DNA from 3 places in the Exiguobacterium sp. LL15 genome. Region 3 is predicted to be linked to each of the others. Evidence: riboswitches for the same ligand, from Rfam matches in the RefSeq annotation. Region 3 holds a riboswitch; each other region holds the start of a gene.

Evidence for each region. A riboswitch is a leader RNA that binds a small molecule or an ion and turns the genes downstream of it on or off. The one in region 3 is predicted to bind thiamine pyrophosphate.
Region 1: linked by a shared signal. The riboswitch ahead of tenA (thiaminase II) and the one ahead of thiT (energy-coupled thiamine transporter ThiT) in region 3 are both predicted to bind thiamine pyrophosphate.
Region 2: linked by a shared signal. The riboswitch ahead of NOM72_RS06510 (ECF transporter S component) and the one ahead of thiT (energy-coupled thiamine transporter ThiT) in region 3 are both predicted to bind thiamine pyrophosphate.

What each region holds. Positions count from the first base shown of each region.
Region 1 covers NZ_JANFNX010000001.1:1,893,492-1,904,443, forward strand. The annotation lists gene NOM72_RS09920 (HD domain-containing protein) at 1-135, opposite strand, end outside; gene NOM72_RS09925 (GNAT family N-acetyltransferase) at 117-653, opposite strand; gene NOM72_RS09930 (amino acid ABC transporter ATP-binding protein) at 718-1,440, opposite strand; gene NOM72_RS09935 (amino acid ABC transporter permease) at 1,454-2,113, opposite strand; gene NOM72_RS09940 (transporter substrate-binding domain-containing protein) at 2,171-2,944, opposite strand; gene NOM72_RS09945 (BrxA/BrxB family bacilliredoxin) at 3,232-3,657, opposite strand; gene NOM72_RS09950 (class I SAM-dependent methyltransferase) at 3,688-4,872, opposite strand; gene NOM72_RS09955 (sporulation protein) at 4,983-5,756, shown strand; gene NOM72_RS09960 (glycoside hydrolase family 3 protein) at 5,965-7,881, shown strand; gene NOM72_RS09965 (hypothetical protein) at 7,912-8,208, opposite strand; gene tenA (thiaminase II) at 8,260-8,955, opposite strand; TPP riboswitch at 9,030-9,136, opposite strand; gene NOM72_RS09975 (DUF1002 domain-containing protein) at 9,330-10,211, shown strand; gene abc-f (ribosomal protection-like ABC-F family protein) at 10,491-10,952, shown strand, end outside.
Region 2 covers NZ_JANFNX010000001.1:1,279,290-1,290,241, reverse strand. The annotation lists gene NOM72_RS06530 (DEAD/DEAH box helicase) at 1-2,340, shown strand, start outside; gene NOM72_RS06525 (glycerol-3-phosphate acyltransferase) at 2,337-2,867, shown strand; gene NOM72_RS06520 (GNAT family N-acetyltransferase) at 2,880-4,430, shown strand; gene NOM72_RS06515 (50S ribosomal protein L25/general stress protein Ctc) at 4,720-5,397, shown strand; TPP riboswitch at 5,493-5,592, shown strand; gene NOM72_RS06510 (ECF transporter S component) at 5,693-6,265, shown strand; gene NOM72_RS06505 (ABC transporter ATP-binding protein) at 6,262-7,791, shown strand; gene NOM72_RS06500 (energy-coupling factor transporter transmembrane component T family protein) at 7,763-8,485, shown strand; gene NOM72_RS06495 (NAD(P)/FAD-dependent oxidoreductase) at 8,541-9,572, shown strand; gene NOM72_RS06490 (alpha/beta fold hydrolase) at 9,645-10,463, opposite strand; gene NOM72_RS06485 (hypothetical protein) at 10,618-10,952, shown strand, end outside.
Region 3 covers NZ_JANFNX010000001.1:884,753-895,704, forward strand. The annotation lists gene priA (primosomal protein N') at 1-349, shown strand, start outside; partial or broken gene def (peptide deformylase) at 359-748, shown strand; gene fmt (methionyl-tRNA formyltransferase) at 821-1,741, shown strand; gene rsmB (16S rRNA (cytosine(967)-C(5))-methyltransferase RsmB) at 1,738-3,069, shown strand; gene NOM72_RS04335 (Stp1/IreP family PP2C-type Ser/Thr phosphatase) at 3,088-3,822, shown strand; gene pknB (Stk1 family PASTA domain-containing Ser/Thr kinase) at 3,825-5,759, shown strand; gene rsgA (ribosome small subunit-dependent GTPase A) at 5,785-6,690, shown strand; gene rpe (ribulose-phosphate 3-epimerase) at 6,693-7,349, shown strand; TPP riboswitch at 7,372-7,481, shown strand; gene thiT (energy-coupled thiamine transporter ThiT) at 7,543-8,103, shown strand; gene NOM72_RS04360 (thiamine diphosphokinase) at 8,105-8,707, shown strand; gene NOM72_RS04365 (amino acid permease) at 8,762-10,165, opposite strand; gene rpmB (50S ribosomal protein L28) at 10,306-10,494, opposite strand; gene NOM72_RS04375 (Asp23/Gls24 family envelope stress response protein) at 10,778-10,952, shown strand, end outside.

The DNA of each region.
Region 1 (10,952 bases), 1.0 Mb from region 3:
GCCTTCTTGTTTGGCAATATGTAACGCTAAACGGCGAACCCGTTCGATATGGGCATAATCATGACCTGAAAAGTCCGTCGCGTGAAACGACCGGACGAAGATTTCCGTTTCTTGAATCATTGTCGATCTCTCCATTCCGGTTCGAGTAATCCGTACAGTAACATATCATGCCGCTCTCCGTCTCGTCGTAAAAAGGCACGGTATCTTCCTTCCTGTACGAACCCGAGTCGTTCGTACAGCTTAACCGCACGTGTATTATACTCAAAGACCGTCAATTGAATCCGGTACAAGTTCAACTCTAAGAAGGCGTACTCTAGTATCGTCTGTAGCGCATCCGTCGCATACCCTTGTCCTTCACAATCCGGATCGATGCCAATCATCAGCCATGCCGTTCCATGTGTCGGTAAAATATCTTCTAATGCGACGACACCAATCATCCGTTCATCTTCGAAGTTACGAATCGCAAACCGAAACGTCTCCGGAGCATCAGTCGCCATCATCTGTTCAATCTTTTCCTTCGATAAGTGACGATATGGCGTCGCACTGAAATGACGAGCAAACGTTGCATCGTCAAGCAGACGTTGCATCACTTCGGTATCTTCCGACTGAAAACGCGTCAGACGAGTATGATGACCTTCAAGCAATTTTTTCATTCTTATCCCCCTCTCTACTAAAAACCGAAAAACGCTAACCCTCTTCAGAGTTAGCGTGCTGTGCTCATAAAACTTTTTCGAGGAACTTTTTCGCCCGGTCCGTCTTCGGATTGTCGAAGAGTTCGACCGGTGAACCTTCTTCCATCAGAATCCCCTCGTCGAGGAACAAGACACGATCCGCGACTTCTTTGGCGAAGCCCATCTCGTGAGTGACGATGACCATCGTCATTCCGCTTTCCGCCAATTGTTTCATGACGTCCAGTACTTCGTTGACCATCTCTGGGTCAAGCGCTGACGTCGGTTCATCAAACAACATGACGTTCGGTTCCATCGCAAGAGCGCGTGCGATTGCGACCCGTTGTTTTTGTCCACCTGACAACTGGTTCGGGTAATTATCGCGTTTTTCAGCTAGACCGACACGTTCAAGCAATGTCTCTGCCCGCTTGACTGCCTCGTCTTTTGAGATACCAAGGACGTTGATCGGTGCGTACGTCAAGTTATCAAGAACAGACTTATGTGGGAACAAGTTAAATTGTTGGAACACCATTCCGATGTTCTGACGTGCTTTCGAGATGTTCGCTTTTGGTTTCGTCAGTTCAAAACCATCGACGATGATCGTTCCACTCGTTGGTTGTTCAAGTAAGTTGATACAACGTAGAAATGTTGATTTACCGGATCCCGACGGTCCAATGACAGCGACGACTTCACCGCGTGTAACTGTCGTCGAGATACCTTTTAATACTTCTAATTTTCCGAATTGCTTATGCAAATCGGTGACTTGGATCATAGGTTCCATCTGATTACCCACTCTTTCTCATAGCTTTTTCGACTTGTTGGCCTATCAAGCTCAATCCCATGACGAGAACAAAATATACGAATCCGGCAAACAACAACGGTTCGAAATAAATCGCCTTTTCTCCTCCAACGATTTGTGCACGACGCATGACATCGAGCACACCGACCGTCGAGACGAGTGCCGATTCCTTCGTCAACGTGATCAATTCGTTCATGATCGCTGGAAGGATATTTTTAAAGGCTTGCGGCAAAATGATCGAACGGAGTTGTTTGAAATACGAAATACCAAGCGCATCTGCAGCTTCCCACTGCCCACGATCAACGGCTTGAATCCCGGCCCGAATGATTTCCGAGATGTACGCTCCGGAGTTCAAGGAGAAGGCGATGATTGCCGATTGGTATCCTGTCGTGACATACCCTGTCAACTGTGGTAATCCGAAGTGGACGATCGCCAGTTGCAAGATCAATGGGGTTCCCCGGAAGATCGCCGTATACGTATGACCAATGAAACGGATGAAACGGCTCTTCGTGATTTTCAGTGCCGCGACGACGATTCCGATCAGCATCCCGGCAATGGCCGCCACGATGACGACTTGGAAAAGGACCGGAATCCCCTCAAGAATATATGGAATTGAATCTTGAATCTTTGTAAAGTCTATCATAATCAATCTCCTAACGTCGCACAAAAGGGATGAGGTTACCCCCACCCCCATGCACTTGACTTATTTTGCTTCTTTTTGGAACCATTCTTCTGCCAATTTATCGATTTCACCACTGTCAATCATCTTCTTCAACTCTTTGTTGAAATCGTCACGCATCTTGTCACCTTTTTTGAAGGCGATCGCTGATCCAGCTGGACCATCTTCTTCAATCTGGTACGTTTTCAGGGATGCATCTTGATCCATGTATTTGACGGCAACTGCGTCCTCAATGATGAGGGCATCAATCCGACCTGTATTCAATTCTTGAATGATTTCTGGGATTTTGTTCAAAGGAACCGCTTCGCTATCTTTGAAGCGATCTTTTGCGAGTCCCTCTTGGATTGATCCAAGCTGGACACCGATTTTTTTGCCTTTGAGTTCGTCTTCCGAACTGATCGCTTTATCCTTCGTCATGACCAAGTTTTTCGATTCGAAGTAAATGTCTGTGAAGTCAGCATTTTTCTTCCGTTCTTCTGTCGGTGTCATACCCGCCATGACGAAATCGACACGACCTGAGCTGAGGGCACCAAGTAGGCTACCGAATTCCATGTCTTCGATTTTTAAGTCATACCCGAGATTTTTCGTGACTTCTTTGGCGATAGCAACGTCGAACCCGACGATGTCCTCTCCTTTTTTCGTATCGATGTATTCAAATGGGAAGTAATCCGCTGACGTTCCCATCGTCAATACTTTATCGCTTTTGCTTGATCCACCTGTTGATTCTTCCGACGCGCCACATGCTGCCATCGTGACTGCCAGAATGCCTGCCATTGCCGTTGCTAATAATTTTTTCATTCGAGTTTTCCCCTTCCAACGCTCAATTGTCAGAACTTTAACAATAGTATGACTTATGTGTATGTCCAATTCAATACCGAAAAGCCTGACCTGTTCTATTGCTTTTAGGATATACGAATATTTATTCACTGTAAAGCATAAATATATAAATTTTTTTGAGTTTCTATTCATAAATCATGCATAAATGACTTTTTATACAATTTTGCAAACGCTTTCAATTTTAAAATTTATTATTTTAATCTCATGAATACGCAAAAAAAGACTCCTTTATCAGGAGCCTTCTTTGCTTATGCGTAGATTTCAATCAATGATTCAAGTTTCTCGACGACCTCTTCCGCCGTGAACGATTCGATGTCGAAGCGCTCGACCATCGAGAGGATGTTTCCATCTTGCATTAATGCAAATGATGGAGATGAAGGTGGGTAACCTTCGAAGTATTCACGCGCACGGTCTGTCGCTTCGCGATCTTGTCCAGCGAATACCGTGACGAAATGATCGGGCTTGATGCCCTCTTTCCGATTAACGTACGCTGCAGCAGGACGGGCGATCCCGCCAGCACATCCACACACCGAATTGACAAGGACAAGTGTTAGCCCTTCGCGTTTCATTGCTTCATCCACGCTCTCTGGCGTCGTTAATTCTTCAAATCCAGCAGCTTGCGCTTCTTTGCGGGCTGTTTGGACGACATCTTCAAAATACATTTGGAAATCCATCGTATTGCCTCCTTTGATTCGTTCTCCTTCTTATTGTACGAGTTTCGGTGAAATCTGTCCAAGTCTGCCGCTTAATTCAGTTTCTAAAAATGGTCGGGCATGCAACAAATCACGGAACGCGATGTAACGATCGATTTTCTCTTCCGTTGGTCGCTTGTTTTGTTTGTATGCTCGAATCAAGATGTTCTTCGGTGTGTGCTCGAGATCAATGAATTCGAGAAGCTGCGCTTCGTATCCGACGAGCGTCAGCAACTCGGCACGAATCGAGTCTGTCGCCAGTGATGCGAATTTTTCTTTAATCAGTCCGTGCTGTAGCATGACATCGAGTGGCGAACAGTCCAGTTGACGGTTCAATTCCTTTTGACAGCACGGTACGCTCAGGATGACTGATGCATTCCAGTCGACAGCTCGTGCGAGTGCGACGTCCGTCGCGACATCACAAGCGTGAAGTGTCACCATCAGGTCGACTTCCGTCTCCCCTGTGTAATCATGAACGTCCCCGACGCGGAATGTCAGATCGGTATAATCCAGATCACGCGCAATTTGCGTACATTCTTCGATGACTTCTTTCTTTAAATCAAGACCTGTCACTTCGAGGTCGAATCCTTTGACGACTTTTAGATAATGATAGAGAGCGAACGTCAAATACGACTTCCCGCATCCGAAGTCCAAGATCCGGAGTTTTTTTCCTTTTGGCAAGGCAGCAATGCTATCCTCAACGAATTCAAGAAAGCGATTGATTTGTTTAAACTTATCATACTTCTGTTTTTTGACTTGACCCGCTTCCGTCATGACGCCTAAGCGAATCAGAAACGGAACCGGCACACCGTCTTCTAATAGATAGGTTTTTTTCCGGTCATGCGACAAGAGAGCTTTCATCGGCTCCTTTTTGGATGTCTTGATCGCGACTTTCATCTTTTTCGAGAGCTGGAATTGCCATTCTTCTTCTTCAAAACGGAATAAGAATTGACGGAATTCCGTGAACCAGTCATCGAGTCGTCCGACGAAATCGTCAATTAAAATATTTTCATGCTTCATAACGCGTTCAAATTGAAACTCTACCTGCATCATCACCGTATCTCTTAATAGAATCGGTTTTACCTTGATTCGTCGGAGATCATTTGATTTTTGACGCGGATTACTTATCGTTGCATGGATCAGTGTTCCTTGCGTGATTTGCGAGGCAAGACTCGCTTTTAATTCATGTAGTTCCACTAGTCGTCCCGTCCTTTTCTGATGTTCTTTCGAAACTGTAGCAAATTCGTACCTGTTCGACAAGTTTACACGCTTTATCATTCGTACGTAATCAAAAGGAGGAATTCATCATGTTCAAAAAAATTCTCTCACAAATCGGAATCGGTGCCGCAACGGTCGATACACGCTTGACGGATGACCGCTGTGAACCAGGCGGTCAAATTCACGGTGTCGTCCATATCAAGGGCGGAAACGTCGATCAAGAAATTGATCGAATTTATCTTGAATTCAACACGCAGTACAAACAAGAAGTCAATGATAGCACGACGTTTACGACCTTCACGCTCGACCGATTTGCCTTAAATGAAGCGAAGTTCACGATTGAAGCGGGTGTCGAGCGGGAAATTCCCTTTACATTACGCGTACCGCTGAATACACCACTCTCCGTCAGTCAATCGAAATCGTGGATCGAGACGGGACTCGACATCGCTCAAGCCGTTGATCCATCGGACCGTGACGCCGTCATCGTCGAAGCAAACCGCTACCAAGCGACAGTCTTAGACGCGATGGAGTCACTTGGCTTCCGATTGAAAAAAGCCGATACGGAAAAATTACCTGGACGATTCCGGAAAGATTTACCGATTGCTCAGGAGCTTGAGTATTCAGCTCGCAATACACACTACGCCCATAAACTGGATGAGATCGAAATCATCATGCTTCAAGACAGCTCAGGGATTGATTTAATCGTCCAAGTCGACCGTCGTGCTCACAGTCTCGGTTCATTATTCAGTGAAATGGCTGGTGCAGATGAGTCGATGATCAAACTGCGTCTGTCCAATAGTGAACTGCAGGATCAATCGTTCGTCGAACGTCAGCTGACAAGCATCGTGGAACGCTATAGCTGATCAATCGATCGACTTTACTTGAAAGTGATTCCTCTTCAGGGGGAGTCACTTTTTTTCATTCAAGTCAGTTTGTCTAAAAACACCTTTGAAATTTATTTCAATTTGAAATCGTTTACAAATAAAATATTGTTTTAAAACAAACACCTTGCTATACTGTCCGTATTGAAAAGAATTCCAGTCACGGTTTGACTAAAGGAGGACGTACATCATGAAAAAAATCGGACAGTTCACGTTAACAGCCGGACTCGCAGCAGTACTCGTCTCAAGTAGTTTACCTGTCATGGCAGAGGCAGGATCTTCAGCCGATCGGATCAGTCACAAAATCGACACGATGACACTCGAACAAAAAATCGGGCAGATGATCATGCCGGACTTCCGGCAGTGGAATGGCAGCAATCATACGTCGCTTGCCCCAGAAGTCGCGAACATCATCGATCGCTATGATTTAGGCGGCGTCATCTTGTTTGCTGAGAACGTCAGCGAAACCGAACAGACGACGAAACTCGTTCATGATCTGCAAGAAGTCGTCAAACAAGACGCTAGCAACGATATTCCGCTCTTCGTCACGATCGACCAAGAAGGTGGAATCGTTACTCGGCTCGGAACAGGGACGAACTTACCTGGCAACATGGCGTTAGGTGCGACCCGCAGTAGCACATATGCCAATGATGCCGGTCATATCATCGGTTCGGAACTGCGTGCGCTCGGCATCAATGTCAACTTTGGTCCGGTTCTCGACGTCAACAGCAATCCTGGAAATCCTGTCATTGGTGTCCGCTCGTTCTCGAGTGATCCGGAGCTCGTCGGCACACTCGGTTCCGCTCTAATGAAGGGAATTCAGTCTGAAGGTGTCGCGGCGACCGCCAAACACTTCCCGGGTCACGGCGATACGGCGACCGATTCCCACTATGGATTACCGGTCGTTGACCGGTCCCTGCAGGAGCTAGAACAAGTCGAGCTCGTACCGTTCAAGCGAGCTATTGCTGAAGACATCGATATGATCATGACAGGACACATCGGGATGCCGCAAATCGAACCTGAAGTCGTCACGTCGACAAATGGTACCTTCCCTTTACCTGCGACGTTATCGGATGATGTCATCACGGGCGTACTGCGCGAAAAACTTGGCTACGATGGCATCGTCATCACAGACGCGTTGAACATGCAGGCGATCGCCGACAACTTCACGGAATCAGAAGCCGTCTTAAAGACGTTTGACGCCGGTGTCGATATCGCGCTCATGCCGACGATCCTTCGTTCCGAGCAGGATGTCACAAAACTCGACCGGATTTTCAAGGATGTGATCGCAGCAGTCAAAGATGGTCGCCTCTCAGAGGAACGGATCGATCAATCGGTTGAGCGGATTCTGACACTGAAAGCAGAACGCGGAATTTGGAACGGTACGACTGACACGACATCCCTAGCTGAAAAAATCGCGCAATCGAACCAAATCGTCGGTAGTCCCGAGCATAAAGCAAAAGAACGTGCGATGACGGAAGCCGCGGTCACACTCGTGAAAAATGATCAGCGGACCTTACCATTCAAACCGAAAAAGAATGCCAACGTTCTTGTGATCGCTCCTGCGGCGGATCAAACGGACAGCATGAAAAAAACGATCGCTTCCCTACCGAAGAATCGGAACTGGCACGTGACGACAGCGAATTACTCGGCTACTACGCTACCGCTCGACCAAAACCCGACATTACGGGCGCAACTCGATGCAGCAGATTACATCATCGTCGGTTCCAACGTCAACACGAGTGCTAAACTACTACCTACTGCACCAGAACAAGCGATTCCGGCTTCGATCTTCCGCTATGCGAAACAAACGGATACACCATCCGTCCTGCTCAGTCTCCGTAACCCATACGATGTCGCCGTACAACCGGACGCACCGGCACACGTCCTCGTCTATGGCTTCAAAGGCGATCCAAACGGTCCAGACTCCGAAGCAGGCAATCTAAAATCAGCGGGACCGAACCTGCCTGCAGGTATCAGAGCGATCTTCGGAACGTTCAAACCGCAAGGCACTTTACCGGTTGATGTGCCGGTCTTTAAGAACGGTGTCTTTACCGATCAACTGCATCTCGAATTCGGTGACGGCTTTAAAAACTGGAAAAAATGATGACGTGATACACCAAAAGACCGAAGCTCCTTAAAGGATGCCTCGGTCTTTTAATGATTGATACGGATATTCAGCTTCTTCTTTCGCACGATGGTAGACGCGGTATAACCAATAAGTCAGTAGTGCATAGACGACGATGACAAGAACAGCAGAAATGTAGCTTCCCATGCTATACGCTACCTTGAAGTTTCGAGTCGATGCGGATATACCGGATAACACGATCAACGTTGGGATGATAAGTCCTACAAATCTTACTTTGACTTTACCAAGCATTCGTTGCATAGCATATGCCGCGAGGATCACGAGTGTGATGACTATGATTTCCATTCCAATCCCTACTTTCACTAGAAGGTATTCCTAATTCTACCATCTACTGGTTTAAGAAGATACCGGGCGAGCTGGAATCGTTTCGTAGACCGACGTGAACGTCTCTTCCGTCCACCCCATGTGCCAGAAGAGTAACTCATAGTAACAACTAGTCACGAAATGACGTTTCATCCGCTCGCGTTCTGTCGGGCTCGCTTGCTCCGCCAGCGCATCAAGCCGTGCAATCTGTTCAAAGACGACCTTTTCAAACCATTCCGAGCTATACGTGTCGATCCATTGCTGATAGATTTTTTCTTCCGGTGTACACGTTAGTAATTGTTGCCCGACTTCATAATACAACCAGTAACATGGCAAGATGGCAGCAATCGTCTCACCGAGCGTTCCTTCACTCGCATGATGCATGTGCGAGACATACGCATATGCTGTCGGTGCCGGTTCAAATGCTTCAAGATCTGCTTCCGTAATACCGAGCGGCTCAAAAAATGATTGATGTAAGCTCAACTCTGCCTCGTAAGTCGAAGTCGCATGCTCGGCAAGTGTCGCAATCGTCGCGAAGTCGTCTGCTTTTGACGCTGCCTTCGCTTGAATCTTCGCAAAGTGTTTTAAGTAATAGGCATCCTGCATGACGTAATGCCGAAATTTCGAGAGCGGTAACGTCCCCTCCCCGATTCCTTGTACGAATGGGTGCGTAAAACTACTATCCCAATACGCTTGTGCCGCTTGTTTGATTTCTTGTGTGAATGTCATGATCTCATCCTCCTCGTTTAGTTATGAAACGAAAAAACACCACCCCGAAACACACGGGCATGGCGCAAGAAGAACAAGACTTGACGCCACTTCCCTCCGTAAGTACGAACTTAATCAGGTTCAAAGGGTCCGAACGTCTTCGTTCGTCTCAGTCGGTCTACCGACTCCCCTAGTGGTCATTATTCGATTCAAATTCACTATAGCATGCTGAAAACGGAAGTCAAGTTGTCTCCTTTTCGCTATACTATGGAGTGTCAGAAGACGGATATCGTCTCCATCTGCAGACCGATTCCGAACAGACATCGTTCCCGTACACTAAATTTAGTACCTGATACTATAATTCATTCTGTTACTTACAATTGGAGGATTTCATTATGCATACACCAACAAAAATCATGGCATCAGCCGTTATCGCTTCTGCTTTATTACTCCCAACAGCCGCATCCGCCGAACAAGTCGTCGATAAGACGATCGTCACACTCGGGGAGTCGCTCGGCGCAAAAGATAAAGCATGGGTGCTTTCACGTCTCAATGCACCGGAAGGGATCACACCGATCATCGCCACTTCTGCTGACGAGGAAAAATATCTCGGGAAAAACATCCCACAGTCGCAAAAAGGCGGCAACATGTATTCGTCGGCTAAAATCGAACTGACGGAAAAAGGAGATGGACTCTCCGTCTCGACGGAAAACATCACATGGGTGACGAAGGATATGTATCTCAACGCTCTCGTCACAGCGGGTGTCAAAGATGCCGACATCACGATTACTTCCCCTTACAAGGTGACCGGGACATCGGCACTGACAGGAATCATGAAGGCGTACGATCAAACTTCCGCTGAAACCGGGATAAAGTTAAGTGACAAACGCAAGGATTTAGCACAGCAAGAATTATCGGTCACATCAGACGTCGGGAAAACGGTCGGAACGGATAAGGTGGCTGACTTGATGAATGAGATTAAGGCTGAGATCGCCAATCAAAAACCGGAAACCAAAGTCGAAATCGAAAACCTGATCGTCCAAGTCATTCAAAACAACAATATCCAGTTGTCTGACGCACAAATGGACCGGCTGACGAATCTGTTCAATCAAATGGAGCAAGCGAACATCAACTGGGGACAAATCGAGAGTGGATTGAAAAATGCGGGACAAGACATCCACGCGTTCGCAACTTCAGAAGAAACGAAAGGATTTTTCGCTAAATTATTTGATGGACTCAGTGACTTCTTCAGTTCAATCGCGGGTGTGTTCAAATAATTCAGACTTCCGTAACTGACAAAAAAATAGTAAACTAGATGTATCTGAAACGAAAGGTGGTGTGAAAAGATGGACTTTGCCGCGTGCAAACACTGGTTGATGGAACAATTGTATCTGTTGCGCGCGATTTTTCATGGAATGGCGTTCTAAGGCACCCGTCTGCCCTTTTTTAGAACTTCATGATTGAAAAATACAGCAAAGCGCATCTTTCACACGTGATGGAGAGTGCTATTTGCGCTCTCCTTTTTTTGATGCGCGCGAAAGGATCGACTTACTATGATGATTTGCGACATTCAACACCTGACCAAACAATTCGGAGGCGAGACAATTTTAACGGATGTTTCCCTCTTCTTAAACGAACACGACCGTGTCGGTCTAATTGGACGAAACGGGAGTGGCAAGACGACATTACTCCGCTTGCTTGCTCGCCTTGAGCAACCGGACGGTGGTGTCATCTATCAAAAGAGCGGTTTGACGATCGGCTATTTGGAACAACTTCCTGTATATAGTGAGACGATGACCGGACTCGACGTCCTTTGGACAGCGTTTGAAGACATCCTCGCGATCCGTTCTCGGATGCAACAGTTGGAGCAAATGATGGCGACAGCACCAGAGAATCTTGATGCGTTACTCGCACGATATGCGGAAGCGACGAATGCGTTCGAACAAAAGGATGGCTATCTACTCGACTCGAAAATCGAGCGCATGGTGAACGGGTTACACCTTCGTCCGTTACTCACT
Region 2 (10,952 bases), 390 kb from region 3:
CATCATGTTCAGGCGCATGGTACACCGACACCGCTATCGCCGCAGATCCGTCCGTTCACGGCGATCCAAGTCGATGACGCTGGCGCGCGCCATTATTTACGCAGTCTCACACCGGATCGTCGGGTAGCGATTCATTTCGAACTGACCGGACCCGTCGTGACGCTCAAACGACTGACGGACAAGCAACAGCATCAACTGTCCCTGCCCTACTTCGATCGTCTGCTTGGACAGACAGAGTATTTGCAGCAAGTCGCCGATGTTTCGTTCAGTCCTGATTTGCAAGAACGAATCGTTTCCGGGACACCAATCGTCAAACTCCATCTCGACCGAACGGCTCAAGAAGTCGAAGTCCGCGTGTCGTTTGATTATCAAGGGATTCAGCTGAATCCGCTCGACGAGACGATTTACGCTGGTCGCGATCAAGTAACGGAGCAAAGTGTCTTACGCTTCTTACGTGAATTCCAAGCAACGCCACGTGACACGCGCTACATCATTACGCGTGACGCCGCGCAATATGCCTTTCTGCGGAGCCTGCTTGACGAACGGATTGCGCTCGGTCAACTGGAGTTATTTGCAACACAAGCGATCCGGACGACGTTACCAAAAGGACCGTTTCATCCGCGGATCGAAGTCGACGTGACGGACCGCCTCGACTGGCTCATCTTCAACTTTTCAATGGACGGGATTCCAGAAGATGAGCTGAAACGTGTCCTGAAGTCGCTCGTCTTACAAAAACGGTACCACCGCTTGAAATCTGGACAGTTCGTTTCTTTAGAAACAAGGGCTTTTCAGCAGTTACAACGGGTCCTCGCTCAGATGGAAGCAAGTGAACGCGACTTACGCGATGGACGAATCGTCTTACCTGCCGTCCGGAACATGAAGCATCTGATCGGCGCCTCCGTCCTCCATCTTCACGCTGATTTGCTCGAGAAATGGCTTGAATTAAAATCCGGACAAGGATTCCGGCTCGACTTGCCGAATTCGTTAGAGTCACGACTCTATCCGTATCAACGGACGGGCATCCAGTTTCTGAAGAATTTGGACGCACAAGGATGTCACGGGATCCTAGCCGATGAGATGGGGCTCGGGAAGACGATTCAAGCGATTGGTTATATCGCGACGATTCCTGACCGTCGTGCGCTCATCGTCGCGCCGGCGTCACTGCTCCGCAACTGGGAAGCAGAACTGAAACGCTTTTTACCCAATCGACCGGTTCATGTCGTCACGGGTTCTCAAACTAGCCGACTCCGCGAACTGGAGCACTTACCTGACGATACGGTGACGATCGTCTCCTATACGACGCTTCGGACCGACGTCCGTCGCCACCCTGTATATGACGTCGTCTTCTTTGATGAAGCACAGCACTTGAAGAATCCGCAGTCGCAAACAGTCAGTCAACTACGGCATCTGCAAGCAAAACGCCGTTTCGCCTTAACGGGAACACCGCTCGAGAATCGACCGCGTGATATCTGGTCGATTTTCCATGTCCTGTTTCCAGAGCTACTGCCGGATCTAATGACGTTTGAGAAATGGTCGTTTGACGATATGCAACGGTTCATCCAACCGTTCTTATTACGGCGTGAGAAACAAGATGTCTTACAGGATTTACCGAAGAAACAGATCGAACATCATTATGTCGAGCTCGGTCCGAACCAAAAACGCTTATATGCGTCGTATCTTGCCAAATTGCAATTCGAGACGCTGCAACACTTAGACGAGATGAAACGCGAAGATCGTTTGAAGTTACTGGCTGGGTTAACGCGTTTGCGGCAAATTTGCAACGATCCGGGATTATTCGTCGAGGGATACAGAGGAGAAGCAACAAAACGAACGCGTCTGCTCTCATTGATTGCCGAAAAACGGGCAGCCGGAAAGCGGATCTTGATTTTCTCGCAGTATACACAAATGCTCGAGCGTATTCGCTCGGATCTCGCGCAACGTCACCTCCCCCACTTCCTGTTGACGGGTGAGACACCACTCGAAGACCGGGTGGCGTTATGCGATCGGTTCAATGACGGTGAAGTCGATCTCTTCTTGATTTCCCTGAAAGCCGGCGGAACGGGACTGAATCTCGCGTCTGCTGATACCGTCATCCTCTTTGACAGCTGGTGGAATCCCGCAGTCGAACAGCAAGCTGCCGATCGTGCCCACCGGCTTGGACAACAATCCGACGTGACGGTCATCAAATTGCTGACACGCGGGACGATCGAAGAAAAGATGACGGAATTACAAGATCGAAAAGCCCAGATGGTCGATGCCGTCCTGACGGCTCCAGACAGTGATGCCTTGACCGTCAAAGAACTCGTTCATCTCGTAGAAACAAAGGAGGAACATCGGTGATCCTTGATCTTCTGCTTGGTTACCTTATCGGCAGTATTCTGGGCGGTACGCTCTGGAAGTACGTCAGTCGAACCGATTTGGCTCAGGTCGGTTCCGGAAACATCGGTGCTCGCAACGCCCATCGTGCCGGTGGGCTCCCGGCCTTTTTATTCGTGTATCTGTTTGATGCCGCGAAGACCGTTCTTGCACTACAGATCACAGACGCATTTTATCCCGTTGCTCTTGCCGTGCTCATCGGTCACTTGTTTCCGTTGTTTCATCCGCGACGCGGCGGTAAAGGGTATGCCGTATTTTCCGGAATTGTCTTCGCCATCACGCCGTGGGCATATCTTGCCGGACTAGGCATACTCGGTCTGTCTTATCTCGTAACGAAAGATAGCGTCAAAGCAGGGCTGATTCCGGTTGTTCTGCTCCCGTTACTCCCCGTCTACTTTGACGCAGGATCCATCAATATCTTGTGTACCGTTGCCGTAAGTCTACTTGTCCTGTGGGCTCATGATGCACTTCACAAGCTAGTCATTACATAAGGAGGACATCTCATGATCGACTTTTCCATTGCCACCGCTTCGGACGCGGAAGCAATCCATGAACTGAACTACCTCACCTTCACGGAAGAGATTCCGCAACATCAACCGAACACCGAACGGAAACGGATTGACCGGTTTCATGATCAAAATACTTATCTGATCGGCAAGGAAGACGATCGACTCGTCGCGATGATTGCTATTCGGAAGCATCGCCCTTTTTCACTTGAGGAAAAAGGCGTGACGTTAGATGAGACATTGACGGACCCAGCGGAAATCCGTTTACTCAGCGTTCGTCCCGAATACCGCAATAGTCGTACGTTCATGCAATTGATGCGCTTTTTGATGGTCTACTTGGAACGGGAAACGATTGATCATGTCTATATCAGTGGTACGACACGGGAAGCTAAACTATATGCGCGGTTCGGCTTCACACCAATCGCAGCGACGCTCGGTAGTGGTGACGCCCAGTTCGTACCGATGTTGTTGTCGCGCGCGACATACGAACGATCCGTCATCGCGGACGTTTTACGTCCTCTGCATTTTCTAGCCGGTCCGGTCGAAGTCGCTCCGACGGTCCGTCAAGCGGCGCAACAAGCACCGCGCCCGCATCGGACGGCATCGATGCGTCAGCTCGATCAAAATTTACGGGACCGAATGTGTCAGTTGCTGGATTTGCCACATGTCTCGATGGCTGTCGGCAGTGGTACGCTCGCCAACGATATCGTCGCACAACAACTGAGTGGACATGGGTTGATCCTAAACGGTGGTGAGTTCGGTCAACGCTTGATCGATCACGCAGCACGAGCAGGAAAGTCCTTTGATGTCCACTCGCTTCCATCCGGTCACCCGATCGACTTGGAACAACTCGCGAGTCAACTGCATCAAACGGAATACGACTGGATCTGGTTGACGCATTGTGAGACGTCAACGGGCGTCCTCTACGATCTCGATGCGGTAAAAGCGCTGTTAGAACAACGAACCGCACTCATCGTCGATGCGATCAGCGCCGTCGGAACCGGGCGTTTCTCGTATGCCGGCTGCAGATTCGTCACGACCGTCTCCGGAAAAGCAATTGGGGGTTTACCGGGTCTTGCGTTCATCGGTCACGTAGATCGCGTCCTACCTTCTCCACGTATTCCACGTTATCTAGATCTCGGACTCTATGCGGAAGGCGTCGCCTTTTCCGGTTCCTCGAACTTGTTGCTGGCTTGTCAGGCAGCGCTCGATGCCCTTGATCTCGATCAAGCCGCTATCAAGATGACCTATCTCGAACAGGCCGTTCGCGCGACTGGTTTTAACCTGCTTGCGACGCAAGAAGCACAAGCGCCGGGAATTCTGACGATCGTCCATCCGTCGGCAACCGCTTTAGGAGACGCTCTCCGGATCCAAGGCTATCATGTTCAATATGAAAGCGACTATCTCGTCCATAATCAATGGCTCCAAATCTCAACGATGGGACAGACGACGATGCGGCACATCGAACGTCTCGTCCGCGTGCTGGTTCGTGAAAACCAACGCATCACCATAAAAAATGAAAAAAACGAAAGACCTCTCAACCCTTGATTTCAAGCGGTTTGGAGGTCTTTCGACTTTAAAAAATAAAAAATAGAGGTTTAAGGATTTAAAACATAGGGGTATAAACTCACTAGCACCGCATCAAACGGTGACTTACTCACACATGTTTCTCAATATCAGCGTAATGACCTGGGAGAGAAATGCAAAGTCACGAAAGCGTCAGATTCAAAAGAGTCTGAAACCGATTGTCTTAGCATATTTAAATTGTTCAGGACTTGTCCTGCTCCTACATTCATTACCTTTTGAGGGCTATACCAAATTCAAGGGGGAAATGAACATGTCAGTTAAATTAACAGCCGAAAAACGCGAGGTACGTCCACGCTCACTCCGTAAACAATTACGTCATGAAGGAAAAGCTCTTGGTGTCGTGTATGGTTACAAAGTGGAAAGTACACCAATCGCATTCGAAGAAAAAGAATTGCTTAAAATCGTTCGAGAAAACGGTGAGAACGTCTTGATTTCACTGAAACTCGACGGTAAAAATATTAACGTCTTGATCAACCGTCGTGATATGGATGTCTTCACACCAACTGTCGATCACGTTGAATTCATCGCCGTTAAAATGGATGAAGAGACAGAAGTCGAAGCAGACGTCGTACTCGTCGGCGAAGCAGCTGGCGCTAAAGTCGGTGGATTCCTGTCACAGACACTCTTTAAAGTAACAGTCGCAGCTACACCAGATAAATTACCAGAGAACGTCGAAGTCGACGTCACGAACCTCGAAATCGGCGATTCGATCTCTGTAGCTGATCTTCCAGAACAAAAAGATTTCCGTATCGTCACAGAAGGCGACATTCAAGTCGCAGCTGTCGTCGAATCAACGCTTGAACAAGAGCTTGAGGAAATCGAAGAAGCAGAAGCTGAGGCACAAGCGGAAGCTGGTGAAGACAACGAAGCGGAAGCTACGGAAGAGTCTTCAGAAGAAGCAAAAGAAGAGAACGAAGACAACAAATAAGTCGTTTGACGATACGCCCTTCGTGGCGTATCGTTTTTTTGTGTCTTGACAATAGACAGAAGATTGCCTAAAGTGAACAGCGTATCACCTATTACCATATCCACTAGGGGAGCCCATTTGGCTGAGACGATTCACTTCGGACCCTTCGAACCTGATCTAGTTCATACTAGCGTAGGAAAGTGGAGCGATCACATCCAATGACTCCTGCTGCGCGCAGTTTTTCTGAGGACCGCTCTCTTTTTTACGGAGGGCGGTCTTTTTTGGCGTCTCCCCCATTCTAAGGAGGACGTACCTAATGCAACACTGGAAAATGAAAGAAATCATGGTCATGATGATGCTCGCCGTCGCTTGCGGGGTCATCTATCTTGGTTGGTCAACACTCTGGTTACCGATGTCTGCGATCTTCGGACCTGTCGGTGCCAACTGGATGTTTGGGATCTGGATCATCGCGAGCCCGCTCGTCGCAGCAATCATTCAAAAACCAGGTGCCGCCCTCATCGCGGAAATCGTCGCGGCAGCCGTCGAGCTGTTCACGGGTAGTCACTTTGGTTTATCGGCTCTACTGATCGGGGTATGCCAAGGGCTTGGTGCGGAACTCGTCTTTGCGATGACGCGTTATCGTCGTTATGACACCTGGACATTGATGTTATCGGGTGTTGGAGCCGCGATTGGTAGCATTGTCTATAGTCTGATCGCGAACGGATTCGGTTACTACACGACGACGACGTTGCTTGCGACAACTGGCTTACAATTAATTAGTGGCGCATTACTGGGCGGCTTGCTTGCAGCGATTCTCGTCCGTCGCCTTGTTGCGACCGGTGTCTTGAACGGGTTTGCGGCAGGACGTGCGAAACGGGAAGTCGCATGATTACTGTCGACGATCTCAGCATCCGCTACCCCGGTCAGATGAAGTCGGTGCTCGATCATGTATCGCTGACGATCGAGCAAGGAACGACCCTTCTGCTCGGACGAAGCGGGAGTGGCAAGACGACACTGCTTCATGCCCTAGCCGGACTGACACCAGAGACGATTGAAGTCGAACAGACGGGAACCGTTACCCGGTCCGGTTCGGTCGGAGTGCTATTCCAAAACCCAGAAGAACAGTTCTGCATGGAAACGATCGGACGCGAAATCGCTTTTAGCTTAGAAAACCGGTCGATTCCACGCGAAGAGATGGAGGAACGAATTGAACGCTTACTCGCACTCGTTGGTCTCCCTCTCCCCTTCTCGACACCAATCGCGAGTCTATCCGGGGGGATGAAACAACGCCTCGCGCTCGCTGCGGTCCTGGCACTTGAGCCGACGATCTTATTACTCGATGAACCAACGGCTCAGATTGACCCGATCGGGCAACACGAGCTGATGGCGTTGATCTTTCAGATTCAGAAAGAACATGATTTAACGATCGTCTTGATCGAACACCAACTCGATGTCTGTTTACCTTACATCGACAAAATCGTCTTACTTGAGGACGGATCGGTGACTGCAACGGCGCATCCGCAGGATTTGTTCCCGCAGGCGTATACGGATCTTCAATCGAAAGGGATCGCTGTTCCCTCTTTGTATCCGTACACGTTAGAGACGTTACCCATAGATGGACCACAAGCAGCGCGACTTCATGTGCTTCCTCCAGTCGCTACTGCAGGCATTCCCTTGTTACACGTCGCTGCATTATCGACGAAAGCCCCTTACCCGCTGACCGATGCGACATTTTCCCTGAAGACGGGAGAATGGGTGATGCTGCTCGGGGCAAACGGCTCCGGGAAAAGTACGTTGCTTGCAACACTCGGTCGGTTGCTCTCGCATCAAGGAACATACCGGTTCCAGGAACGTTCGGCTCAGCGTTACTCCCGGCGACGCTTTTATGAGCATGTCGGCTATGTCTTTCAACAACCGGATCTGCAGTTTCTCAAACTGACAGTCGAAGCGGAAATCGACTGGAGTCACCGGGCAGCGACGAGTGATGAGCGCACAGCGTTGCTCGAACGACTGGAACTCGCATCTGTCAAAGAGCAGTCACCGCTTGCGCTTAGTACGGGGCAACAACGACGGCTCAGCGTCGCGACGATGCTCGGGCAGACGAAGGATTTATTGTTGCTCGATGAACCGACGTTCGGACAGGATGGATTGACGACACGGCGGCTCATGGAACAGTTGTTGACGGAACAACAAAACGGAACGACACTCGTCATGGCAACGCACGACATGGAACTCGTCGCCCGATACGCGGATCGTGTCCTCGTTATGGAGCAAGGCCGAATTGCCTTTGATGGAAGTCCGAGCGAGTTATTCGCTGATGTTCCGTTACTCGAACGCTGTCAGCTACAACGTCCACTTTCGTACCAATTCCAGGAGGTGAAGCGCAATGCAGACGAACGCGTCACCGTTCGCTAAACTCAATCCTGTCATCAAAGGTAGCGGATTGTTTTTGATCATGTTTGCCTTGATTGCAACGAACGACTGGGTCAAGACGTTGGTGTTCCTGAGTTTTGCTATCGCGCTGCTACTCCTCTCCGGGTGGGGTCCTCACGATTTCTTGAAACGACTCGCACCTTACAGTCTATTATTCTTATTGACGTTCTGGATGATGGCAGCCTTCGGCAAAGGAACGAATCCTCTATGGTCGTTTGGTTGGTTTCATGTCACATCGGAAAGTGTTATGCACGGCTGGTTACTTGCCTTACGGATGGCAACGTTCGTCTGCTTAAGTTTCGCTTTCGTCACGACGACCGATGCGACCCGGTTCGTGATGAGCTTGATTCACCAAGCAAAGGTGTCGCCTCGCTTCGCGTACGGATTTCTTGCCGGGATCCGCTTTCTGCCTCAACTGGTCGAAGAAGTTCGCGTCTTACGGCAAGTTCGGATGATTCGGAACGTTCACAGTCGCTTTCCTGGTGATGCGTTCCTATCAATCGGCTTACCGCTCTTCTCGCGATCGATCCAGCGGGCAGAACGGATGGCGATCGCTTTCGAAGCCCGTCATTTTTCAGCAGAACGGACATATTATGAAGTGCCAGTCGTTCAGCGCCAGGATGTTATCTATCTCATGGTCATCCTCCTGTTCATCAGTCTTGTCTTTTGGCTATGATTATCGCCACCCGTATCCGGGTACATTCTAGCAAGACAGATTGAAGGAGAACGACATGAAACGAATCCTCTTGATTGGTGCAGGGCACGCTCATCTGCATTGCATTACCAATGGACCAACAGAAGACGTCGAGTGGCTGATTTTAAATGCCTCGACGTACCAATATTACTCGGGCATGTACTCCGGACTTGCTGACGGAACGTACGATATCGATGAGATCCGTATCGACGTCGCCGCACTGTGTCGCGCCAATGATAAACAGTTCATCGAAGAGACCGTCATCAAAATCGACCCCGATGAAAAGCTCGTCTTCGGTGCATCCGGCAGACGCTACACCTATGACGTCGTCTCGACGAATATTGGCTCGTTCGATTGGGCGGAAGATACGACACGATTATCGATTAAACCGAACTACCGGTTACCCGATACATTAAAGCGTCTGCAACAAGCAAAGCGTCCAGTCTTGATTGGAAGTGGTGCAGCGGCCGTCGAGATGGCGGCGTCCTTAAAAGCAGCGGGTGTACCGATCACACTGATCACGGATCCAGAGTTACTTTCAGGACACCCCGCAGCGGAAGCGATTGCGAGACGGTTAAAAGAACTCGATGTATATTGGATCCGGGAACGTCCAATAGATGACGAACCACCACTCCGCTTCAAGCATCACCCTCCAATCGAGTCGGATGCGATCATCCGCTTAACGGGTGCGAAAGCACCGGCATTGTTTGCAGACAGCAAGCTCTATACGGAAGACGGTTTCCTAATCGTCAATGAACAGTTGCAAGCGCTCGATCATCCGAGTCTGTTTGCTGCGGGTGACGCGGCGACCCTCGTCGCTTATCCCGATATTCCAAAGAATGGCGTCACAGCTGTCCGGCAAGCACCGATCTTACTGGCAAACCTCTTACGGTACGTCCAGGAAGAGACACTGCAAACCTATCGTCCGCAAACGAACTATTTGACGATTTTATCGATGGGATCGCGTCATGCGATTTCCCTGTATGGCAATCAGTATTCGACTCACCCGTTCGGTTGGTACCTGAAGCGCTGGATTGATCAACGGTTCATGCGGAAGTATCGCCCTTAAAAGTGTGCGCCGGCGCACACTTTTTTTTGTACACAAAAACAAGCCATGGACGGGTGTCCATGGCTTGTTGGATTAGACGGTTTGATTTCCTTTAACGTACGAGAGTAACGTTTCGTTGAACTTCTCTTGTTCATCAAGCAACATACCGTGCCCACTCTCTTCGAAGACTTCAAGTCGTGCATGTGGAATTTCCTTTTGCATTTCTTCCGCGAACTCGAACGGACAGACTTGGTCTTTTTTACCGTGGATAATTAACGTATCGACTTTGATGTCTCCGAGTTTCCCACGTAAGTCTTCGTCACGTAAGGCGATCGCTGACTGAATCGTACCGTGGGACGAAGCGGCGATACTAAGTCCATGGAACCATTGTTGAAGTGGTTCTGGATGTTCTTTCGCAAAGAAGATTTCCCCGAATCCTTTAAGCATCGACGGACGATCTTGTTTCGTATCGGCAATCAACGCATCGACTTCTTCTTTTGTCATTCCGTATGGATAGCCGTCTCGCTGTGTAAAGACAGGTGCTGCAGCTCCTGCGAGAACGAGCTTACTGACTTTTGAATCCCCGTATTGCAAGAGATAGGACAAGGCGATTCCTCCTCCCATCGAGAAGCCAAGCAACGTGACGTTCGATAATTTCAGCTGTTCGATGACTTCATTGATATCGGACGCCATCGTCTTATAATCGTATCCCGTTGCCGGCGCATCTGATTTGCCATAACCGCGATAATCGATCCCGACGTAACGGTACCCTTCTTCGACGAGCAGGTTCTTTTGATACTCGAACATATTGTTGTTTGCTGGCCAGCCGTGTAGAAAGACGACTGGTTGACCCGATCCGACATCCTCGACATAAATCTTCGTGCCATCAACTGCTTGAATGAATGTACCCATCATAAAACCCCCATAGTAATAGATTGACCGTGCATGCATCTATTATTCCCGACTCAAGAGATGTCAAACATCTTGATGTTAAAGTGTTATAGAAAATTCTGTCTATTCTTGAAATTATGGTAAAATATAGTCATTAGGATGAAGGAGGGTTTTCATGAGACGCTATATACATACCGGTATTCTCGCAGGCGCAGTCCTACTTGCCGGATGCGGTAAAGAACAATACTTAGACCTTACATATGATGCCAATTACTGGGGCGGTATTTCGACTACTTTTGATGGGCAAGAGATACCGGATCTCCCCAAAAAACAAACGGCTGCTTTGTTGAAGGTTTGTCAGCAAAAACCAGACATGAAGCACTTACCTGACCGATACGTGCAACACGAAGGGTTTGACTTATACTTCCTGCCTCCGAATGTCCAAGGGCGTGAATTCCAACACGTTCGTTTCCTATCAGACGAAAAAAAGGACTATCTGGCCTGTCAGCC
Region 3 (10,952 bases):
TGATTTCGAAACGTTCTATAAGCGGGAGATGCAGTTGCGCAAACTCGGGGGACACCCTCCATTCTGGTTCCTTGGTCTGATCACGGTCTCGGCGGCACATCCACTTGAAGCACAAGCAGAAGCGCAACAAATCGCTTCCGAGCTGCGGGCTTTCGAATCGGAGGATTTAGTCGTCAATGGACCGTTCGATGCGCCACTTGCTCGACTGAAGAATATGTACCGACAACAGGTCTTAATTAAACATAAAGGGCAGGAAGATGTCCGGACACATCTTCGTGATATCTTAGCCCGTCGTCAAAAGTCAAAAACACAAGTCGCGATCGACTTGAATCCATTTGTATTCATGTGAGGTGTCTGTATGTATAAAGTAGTAGAAGTACCCAACGATGTATTACGACAGGTGTGTGAACCTGTCACGAAGTTCGATAAAAAACTTGGTAAGATGATCGACCGGATGTTCGATACGATGTATGAATATGATGGTGTCGGCTTAGCGGCACCGCAAATCAATCAACCGATCCGTGTTGCGGTCGTCCATACGGATGATGAGACCGGACCGATCGAGCTGATCAATCCGGAAATCATCGAAGCCGACGGTTCACAAATCGATGACGAAGGATGCCTCAGCATGCCCGGCATCTTTGGTCCTGTCGAACGGTTCGACCGCATCGTCGTCAAGTCGCAGGATCGACTCGGACGAACGGTCAAAATCAAAGCAAACGGCTTTTTTGCACGTGCCATCCAGCATGAGATGGATCATTTAGACGGTGTCCTGTTCACGGATAAACTCGTCGAGCAAGAAAAACCGCGCGTCGTCTTCATGGGGACGCCTGAGTTTGCGGCAGGAACACTGCGTGAAGTGATCGATGCCGGATATGACGTCGTCGGTGTCGTCTCACAACCCGATAAGCCGGTCGGACGAAAACGGGAAGTCAAACCGACACCAGTGAAACTCGTCGCGATGGAGCACGATATTCCTGTGTTGCAACCGAAACGGATTCGCGAGGATTATCAAGATGTTCTCGATTTAAAACCAGATCTCATCATCACGGCAGCTTACGGTCAGATCGTACCGACGGTGATTTTGGAAGCACCACGTTTTGGGGCGATCAATGTCCATGCGTCACTCTTACCGAAATATCGTGGCGGTGCACCGATTCATCAAGCAATCATCGATGGTGAAAAAGAGACAGGCGTGACGATCATGTACATGGTCGATCGATTGGATGCCGGTGATATGTTGTCAAAAATCATCGTTCCGATTGAAGAGAACGATACAGTTGGAACGATGTTTGAAAAATTAGCGGACGCAGGAGCGCGTCTGTTGCTTGAGACGTTACCGCGTTTGTTCGCAGGTGAATTGACACCGGAAGCACAAGTCGAGGCAGAAGCGACGTTTGCACCGAATATCTCACGTGAACGGGAACGGCTTGATTTTACGTTACCGGGTGAGACACTCTATGATCAAATCCGAGGAATGAATCCTTTCCCAAGTACGTACACGATGCTTGGTGATGATCGATTGAAAGTCTTTTTCGCGACGAAAGTCAAAGGAACGGGACGACCAGGTGAAATCATTGCTTTAGAGGCGGATGGTCCCGTCATCGCGACAGGTTCGGAAACAGCGTTGAAGCTGATCGACTTACAGCCGTCCGGAAAAAAACGGATGGATGGTGCCACGTTCATGCGCGGGATCGGTCAATCGCTTGAACTCGGACAACAAGTAGGTGAGAACGCATGAACGTACGTGACGCAGCAGTAGCGACACTAATGAAAATTGGTCAAGGTGGTGCCTTCTCGACAATCACAGTTCACCAGATGCTTGAAAAGCGTGCTATCTCAGCAACGGATGTCGGCTTGTTCACAGAACTCGTCTACGGGACGCTCAGTCGTGAATTGACACTGGATTATATTTTGGAGCCGTATCTAGCGAAACAGAAAAAACTTGATCCGTTCATGCGTCCATTATTACGGATGAGTGTGTATCAATTGTTTTATCTTGATCGTGTACCGGATCATGCCGTCATCCATGAAGCTGTCGAGATTGCTAAAAAACGTGGGAAAGTCCACGTCTCGAAAGTCGTCAACGGAGTGCTCCGGAATGTATTACGGGCGGGAATGCCCCATTTCGCTGAGATTGAGCCTGTTGCAAAACGAATCAGCATCGAAACGAGTCATCCGCAGTGGCTCGTCGAACGCTGGATTGAACTGTTTGGTCCGGAAGAAACGCTTCAAATCTGTCAATTGAATAACACACCTGCACCGGTCACGGTTCGCATCAATCGGACGAAGACGACGCGAGAGGAAGCGATCGAGCTTCTACTCGACCAAGGTGTGACGGCAAAACCATCTACGGTCGCGCCAGATGGTCTCGAAATCGAACGAGGAAGCGTTCAAAAAACGGACCTGATTGACCGTGGGTATCTTTCTCTGCAGGATGAGAGCTCAATGCTCGTCGCCCGTGCACTCGGTGCAGAAACATCTGATCATGTACTTGACAGCTGTGCCGCACCTGGTGGGAAAGCGATGCATATTGCTGAAGGTTTGACGACGGGAACACTACAGGCACTTGATCTTCATCCACATAAGATTAAATTGATTGAACAGCAAGCGACACGATTAGGTCTTACGACTGTTCAAGCAGAAGCGTTAGATGCTCGTAAAGCAGGAGACCGCTTTGAAGTAGAATCGTTTGATCGGATTCTTGTCGACGCACCTTGTTCAGGACTCGGTGTCATTCGAAGAAAACCAGATATCAAATGGACGAAACGCCCGGAACAACTCGAGCAACTCCCGAAAATTCAACGAGATATTCTGACATCTGTCTTACCACTCGTTAAAAAGGGTGGAACCTTTGTCTATTCGACTTGTACGATTGATCCGACCGAGAACGAGGATCAGACAGCGTTCATTCTCGATCAAGGATTTGAATTTGATACATCCTTTGCGGCACGGATGCCGGAATCCGTGCGACATCTGATTGGGGATCGAGCAGAACTCAAGTTGTTACCGACGACAGTCGGAACGGACGGCTTCTATATTGCCGCGTTTAAAAAACGAGAAGATTGACACGAACGGAGGACTGTCATGGAGTTAGCTCACCTTTCGACTACTGGGAAAGTCAGGACTAAAAATGAGGATACGGTATTACTCGTCGGGAACGCTGAACGTGGTCTTGCCGTCGTTGCGGACGGTATGGGAGGTCATGCTGCTGGCGATATCGCAAGTGCAATTGTTCGCGAGGTATTTGAAGCATCCTTTTCACTCATGCCCAATCGTCCGATGGAATTGTCTGAATGGATAGAACAACGTGTAGCCGAGGCAAATGCCCGGATTCTTCAGTTTTCAAAAGAAGAGCAACTTGCCATCGTCGGAACGACCATTGCCTGCGTATGCTGGGTCGAGGAGTTGCTCGTCATCGGTCATGTTGGGGATAGCAGAGTCTATGCCCTTGAAGGTACGGCGTTAAAACAATTGACGGATGATCATTCTTACGTCAACATGTTACGACAAATGGGGGAACTTTCGGATGAGGAAGTCGAAAATCATCCACGTAAGAATGTCATCACACGGTCGGTCGGCTCGAACGAAACAGTCGAAGTCGACATTCAAGTCAGAGATGCTCCAGACTATGACCTCGTCCTCGTCTGTAGTGACGGGTTGACCGATGAAGTGCCAGATGATGTCATCGAACAGATCATCTTACAGGATGAGCCGCTTGATGAGATCGTTGGACGATTGGTGAAAGAAGCGAATGCTCGAGGAGGCGCGGATAACATTACGATTGCCGCCATCCGGTTCAAAGAAAGAAAGAGGGTCTGAATATGCGATACGGAGATCGATTAAATGACCGCTACCGCATAGAACGGCTAGTTGGAAGTGGCGGGATGGCGAATGTCTATCAAGCCTATGATGAGATTTTAAAGCGTCATGTTGCCATTAAGATTTTACGGACTGAATTTTCGCATGACGAACAGTTCATTCGTCGATTCGAACGTGAAGCGCATGCTGCTACCAGCTTGAATCATCCAAACATCGTTGCCGTCTATGATGTAGGCGAAGAAGATGCCATCTATTACATCGTCATGGAGTATATCGATGGTATGACATTAAAAACATTTTGTGAAAATCAAGCATTACCTGTGCCGCAGGCCGTCGATATCATCGCTCAAATTTGTGATGCGATTGATCACGCCCATGCACACCGGATCATCCATCGCGATATCAAACCGCAAAACATGTTGATTCGAGAAGATGGTACCGTCAAAGTAACGGATTTCGGAATCGCTGTGGCGATGTCGAATGCGACGCTGACGCATACGATGTCCGTTCTTGGGTCCGTCCATTACTTTTCACCGGAACAAGCAAAAGGTAAATTTGCGGATGAGAAGTCGGATATCTATTCGCTTGGTGCTGTCTTATACGAACTCGTAACAGGACAAGTCCCGTTCGAAGGTGATTCACCGGTTGCGATCGCTTTAAAGCATCTGCAAGATACACCGCGTCGCCCATCCGTCTTGAATCCGAAAGTGCCGCAAGCACTCGAGAACTGTATCATGCAGGCGCTTGCAAAAGCACCGCATGACCGTCAACAGTCCGTCGCAGCGTTTAAGGCAGATATGGTGACGGCGTTGTCTGACGAACGGGCAAATGAAAGCATCCGTGGCGCAGAAGAGGATGAGATGGAAAAGACAATGGTTTTATCACCTGTCCAAGTGCCAGAAGAATCAAAAGCGGAACTAGAATCACCCGCCGTCGCAACTGTTCAACCGAAAACACCGGAAAAGAAAAAGAAAAAACGCTGGTGGATCATCCTCTTGTTACTCCTTTTACTGGGTGGGGCGGCTACGACGTTCGCGATGTGGCCGGATCCAACGGTCACCGTACCATCTGTCGTCAAGACGGATGGAGACGATGCGGAAACGAAGCTTGAGAAACTTGGATTTGTCGTCGAGACAACGGAACGGAGTAGCGATACGGTCGAAGAAGGCGATGTCATCAGTCAAACGCCTCGTGAAAAAGCACAGGTCAAGAAGGGCTCGACAGTCAATTTGGTCGTTTCTACTGGTAGTGCTCCGGTTGAGGTACCGGATGTGACGGATGAAGCTGAAAAAGAAGCAATTGCAACGCTAAAAGAAGCAGGATTCGCAAAAGTCGAAGTCGAGCGAGAGAAGTCGGATGAGATCGATCGAGGAAATGTGATTCGACAGTCAATTTCTGCTGGAACGGAGGTCATTGCGAAAGAACAAACGATTACGATTACTGTATCTGAGGGGACGTCTTCTTTCGAGTTGAAGGATTTGACGAATTTATCGAGTGATGAAGCAAAAGCTTATCTCGATAAAGTAGGATTAGACGGAACGTTCGAACAAGAATTTTCTAGCGATGTCAAACTCGATCAAGTCATCCGTCAGTTCCCGCAAGCTGGCGCACAAGTCGAGCCGAACGACTCCGTGACGGTCTTCATCTCTAAAGGTGAGGAAGAAAAAACAGTGACGGCGACGTTCCCTGAAAAGGTCGTCTATGATGCTGTTAGTGAAGATGAAGAAGAGGCTCCGCCGAAACAAGTCATCCGAATCGAGACGGAAGACGCGAAAGGGAAGCGGACCGTCATCGAGGAATCAATTGATCAAGATGAGACATTCGACGTGCCATTAACGATTGATCCGGGTGAAGAAGGCAAAATTACGATCTATAAAGACGATACGGTGTATCGTTCAAAAACCATCACGTACAATCAAGCAAAAGACGCACAATGAATGTGATAAAAAAGGAGTGCATAGGATGACGGAACAACGCATCGAAGAGAATCGAGAAGGAACGATCATACGCCTGCAGGGCGGCTTTTATGATGTCATGACACCAGAAGGAGAAGTTCGTTCACGAGCAAGAGGAAATTTCCGAAAACGCGGCATCAGTCCAGTCGTCGGAGATGAAGTCGTGCTTCATATCGAAAGTGAGACCGGGTACATTCTCGAAGTGAAGGAGCGGGACAACTTTTTAGTACGCCCGCCTGTCGCGAATATCGATCAAGCGTTGCTTGTCGTCTCAGCGGCAGAACCTGATTTTTCAGCGCATCTACTCGACCGATTTCTCGTCTTGATCGAAGCGAAGGAAATCCAACCCGTCATCCTGTTAACGAAGATGGATTTACTTGACGAAGTCAAAGGACCGGCTGTCCGAGAGGCGATTGCCGCTTACCGGAAGATTGGGTATACGGTCATCGAGACATCAAGTGAGACGTTGACGGGTGTTGAGCAAGTCCGTCCGTTACTTGCTGGAAAAACGAGCGTTCTCGCCGGACAATCCGGTGTCGGGAAAAGTTCATTGCTCAATGCACTGGAGCCCTCTCTTGATTTAGAAACAAGTGCGATCTCGAAATCACTCGGACGCGGACGTCATACGACGCGCCACGTCACATTAATGCCGCTTGCCGAAGGATTGATTGCCGATACGCCAGGTTTCTCGAACCTCGATTTTCCGTATGATATGGAAATCGAGGATGTACGGTGGAGTTTTCCTGAATTCGTCGCTGTACAAGATGATTGTAAATACCGAGGTTGCTTGCATTTGAATGAACCCGGTTGTGCCGTCAAGGAAGCCGTCGAAGCCCAAGAAATCATGTCCTCTCGTTATGAGAACTATGGTATGTTTATAGACGAAATCAAGAATCGAGCCCGGAGGTATTGAAGATGATTAAAATTGCACCATCGATCTTATCAGCAGATTTTGCGAATCTTGAGCGTGATGTCAAAGCAGTCGAAGCAGCAGGCGCGGACTATATCCATTTTGATGTCATGGACGGTCAGTTCGTACCGAACATCTCATTTGGATTACCTGTGCTTAGCAGCTTACGTCAAAAGACGGATATGATTCTCGATGTCCATTTGATGATTGACCAGCCAGAACGTTTCGTTGAAGATTTCGTCAAGGCAGGGGCTGACATCGTGACGTTCCACGTCGAAGCGACGAATCATGTCCATCGTGTCTTGCAACAAATCAAAGCAGCGGGCGCAAAGGCAGGAGTCGTCTTGAATCCCCATACGCCATTATCAACGATTGAACACGTCCTTGAGGATGTCGATATGGTTTTATTGATGACGGTCAATCCGGGCTTCGGTGGACAAGCCTTCATCGAGCGTGTCATGCCGAAACTCGCAGCACTTGCGCAAATGAAAGCAGATCGTGGTCTGACATTTGAAATTGAGATTGACGGTGGCGTCAATCCGGAAACGGCAAAGCTTTGCATCGATAACGGTGCGAACGTTCTCGTCGCAGGGTCAGCAATCTACAATGCACCAGATTATGCGGAAGCGATCACTAGCATTCGTCAAGGGGCTGCCGTATAATAAGAACGAGAAAACGAAATATGATGACCGCAAGGGGTGTCGCTTGAAAAGCGGCTGAGAGGAGTCTTTTAGACTTTAACCCTTCGAACCTGTTCCGTTCAAACGGACGTAGGGATGTGGCGCACGCAGGCAGTACGGCGTTCGTCGTACTGCCTTTTTGCGTCCTCTCGTACAATGAAGGAGGAAAAATAGCATGAAACGGTTACAAATGATGATGGAAATTGCCATCTTCGCCAGTCTCGGAGTCGTCTTTGATTTACTGATTCCATTCAAAATGCCACAAGGAGGCTCAATCAGCTTAGCGATGTTACCGATCTTCGTCATGGCATTTCGCCACGGTGTCGTTGGAGGGGTCGTTACGGGAGCGCTTGTCGGTACGATTCAATTGATGTTCGCTCCACAAGTCTTGACGATCGTTCAACCGATGCTTGACTATACGATTGCGTATGGTGTCGTCGGATTAAGTGGTCTGTTCGCGCGTCAAGTCAGACTAGCCGCGCGCAATGGACAAAAGAAAAGCTTGATGGCGTTCGTTCTCCTGGCGACGTTATTAGGCGCAGGACTCCGTTATATCTGTCATGTCATCAGTGGAATCGTCTTTTTTGCCGAGTATGCCGAAGGTCCAGTCGTACCGTATTCATTGATTTATAACGCGACATACATGGTACCGTCTTACGTTCTTTGTGGTGTCGTTGCGGGTCTTTTATTCACGACTGCGCCACGCTTACTACGTTATTCGGCACGAGGCGTCTGAGATGCGGGCGATTCTCGTCTGTGCCGGTCCGCGAGAAGAAGCGCCGGATTTACGGACGTTTTGTCAGCCAGGTGATTTTATCGTCGGTGTTGACGGTGGTGTTCAGACGATTGAATCGTTTGGGCTGACATGCGACCTGACGATTGGTGATTTTGATTCGCTTGGTTATGTACCAGAAGGGGCAATCGTTCATCCGGCCGAGAAAGATGAAACGGATCTCGAACTGGCACTTCGTACAGTCTCAGAGAAGAAACAGTTTGAGGATACCTTCATTATCGGGGCGACAGGTGGGCGGCTCGACATGACCGTCCAAAATGTATATTTATTGAAGCGATACCCAGAGGCACGACTCGTGACGAAACGAGAAGAGGTACGATACTTGGCTGAGGGAACGTATGCAGTCGAAGCAGGGAGCTATTATTATCTTTCGTTCATTCCACTCGTACCATCGACTTTAAGCTTATCCGGAGTCAAATATCCACTTGATGCACATCCAGTACCGGTCGGAGGTTCCTTGACCGTCAGTAATGAATGGTGTGCGTCAGAAGCGAAGGTAGAGCTCCATCAAGGAGAACTATTGATGATGCGGACGCTTAAGGAATAGCACAATCATAGGAAAGAGGCCGTGGATGACTCCGCGACCTCTTTTTGTGTGAAATTATTCTTCGAGTTGAGAAGGGGCGACACGGATGTCGCTTTGAGCGGATAGATGTTTTCCTTTGACGAAGAGATGATAACTTCCCCACATGACAAGGAAGAAAGGAACACCGATGTATAGAGCGATTCGTTGATCCGCTTGAAACGCAAGACTGACGAGGACGACGACGTTAAGTGTCAACGAAATCAGTGGTAACACCGGATAGAGTGGTGTCTTGAATTTCAGTTCGGATACATCGTGTCCGTTTCGGACGAACTGACGACGAAATGCAAGCTGAGAAGCAGAGATCGAAATCCAGCCGACTTGAGCCCCGAGTCCGGCTAAGGACAAGAGCCAAATGAAGACGGTATCTTCTGCGAAAAATGCGGTCAGAAGCGATAACATCGCGAACATCATCGTAAAGAGTAAAGCACGCATTGGCACACCACGTGCATTGACGTAAGATAATTTCTTTGAAATCATCCCTTCTTGCGCCATTGCCCATAACATCCGAGTCGCCGCATATAATCCGGAGTTTCCGACGGATAATAGTGCCGTCAAGACGACGATATTCATCAAATCAGCAGCGTACGGAATGCCGATCGCATCAAAGACCATGATGAACGGACTGCTGACTCCGCCAGCCGTCTCATACGGAATTAATGCACCAACGATCGTAATCGATAAGACGAAGAAGATGAACGTCCGCCAGACTGTATTGCGGATCGCTTTTGGAATCGATTTTTCTGGCGTGTCGGACTCCCCAGCCGCAACACCGATCAATTCCGTTCCTTGGAAGGCGAAGTTGACGGCGATCATCGTCGTCAAGACACCAAGAATCCCGTTTGGAAACCAACCGCTTGCCGTAAAGTTAGCGAATAACGATGTTGGGCGATCTGCTTCCATCGGTAACCAGCCGAACCAAGCAGCGCCACCTAAAATGATGAAGAATAGGATCGCGAGGACCTTCAAACTCGAGAACCAGAATTCAGCTTCACCGAATGCTTTGGCGGAGACGGCATTCAGACCGAACAGCAAGACCGTAAAGGCGGTACACCAGACGACGACGGGTACATTCGGAAACCAGCGGTCCATTAAACTGCCGGCAGCTGTGATTTCGAGTGCCACCGTCACGGCCCAGCCGAGCCAATAAATCCAACCGACGGCAAAGCCGATCCCTGGTCCGATGAAGCGGGTCGTATAGGTCTGAAATGACCCCGAGACCGGCAGATAGACCGCTAATTCCCCTAGACATAACATTGTCAGATACATGATGGTCCCACCCACGATGTAACTGAGGACCGCCCCGAGAGGTCCTGCTTGTGAAATCGTTAATCCTGACCCTAAAAATAAGCCTGTTCCGATGATTCCGCCAAGTGAAATCATGAACAGATGTCGACTCGTCATCTCTCGTTTGAGTTGCATGATGACTTCCCCCAATTCTGACAAAATAAAGTACGTTCCTATTGTAAGCGTTTTCAATAAAAGCGACAATTAGTTTATGAGAAAAATAAATGAGGGCATAAAAAAACCGGAAGGGAAGATTCCCATCCGGTGGTTGCGCCTTATACGCGTTCGACTTTACCTGATTTAAGAGCTCGAGCTGAAACCCAAACCTTTTTCGGCTTACCGTCGACGAGGATACGTACTTTTTGTACGTTGACTCCCCAAGTACGTTTTGTTTTGTTCAATGCGTGTGAACGGTTGTTACCCGACTTTGGCGATTTCCCAGTAACGTAGCATTTACGTGCCATGCGTTCCGCCTCCTTTTATGTTGTTTTGCGTTCGTCCTAATAGACACTTTGCTATCTTAGCATGGTGTCAGGGCGGTTGCAACATAAAAAAAGTAGCTGACAAGAAAAAAACTTGACAGACAACCTCGAAATTTAAAATAATGGATGAGGATGATGGTAAAAGTTCATTTGACCGCTACTATTTTTCACTTATTCATTGTATAGTCAGTACGGCGACTTTTCAATAGTAGGTCCTTATAGTAGAATTATGAGAAGAATACAATATTCAAAGGGGGCTACTCAGGTGGCGATCGAGATGAAAACGACCTATGGAAAGATTGATGTAGATAATGATGTCGTCGCGCAACTTGCGGGCGGCGCGGCAATGGAATGTTTTGGTGTCGTTGGTATGGCATCCCAGTCTCAAATCAAGGATGGTCTTGCTGAACTCTTAAAACGTGAGAACTTTGCACGCGGTG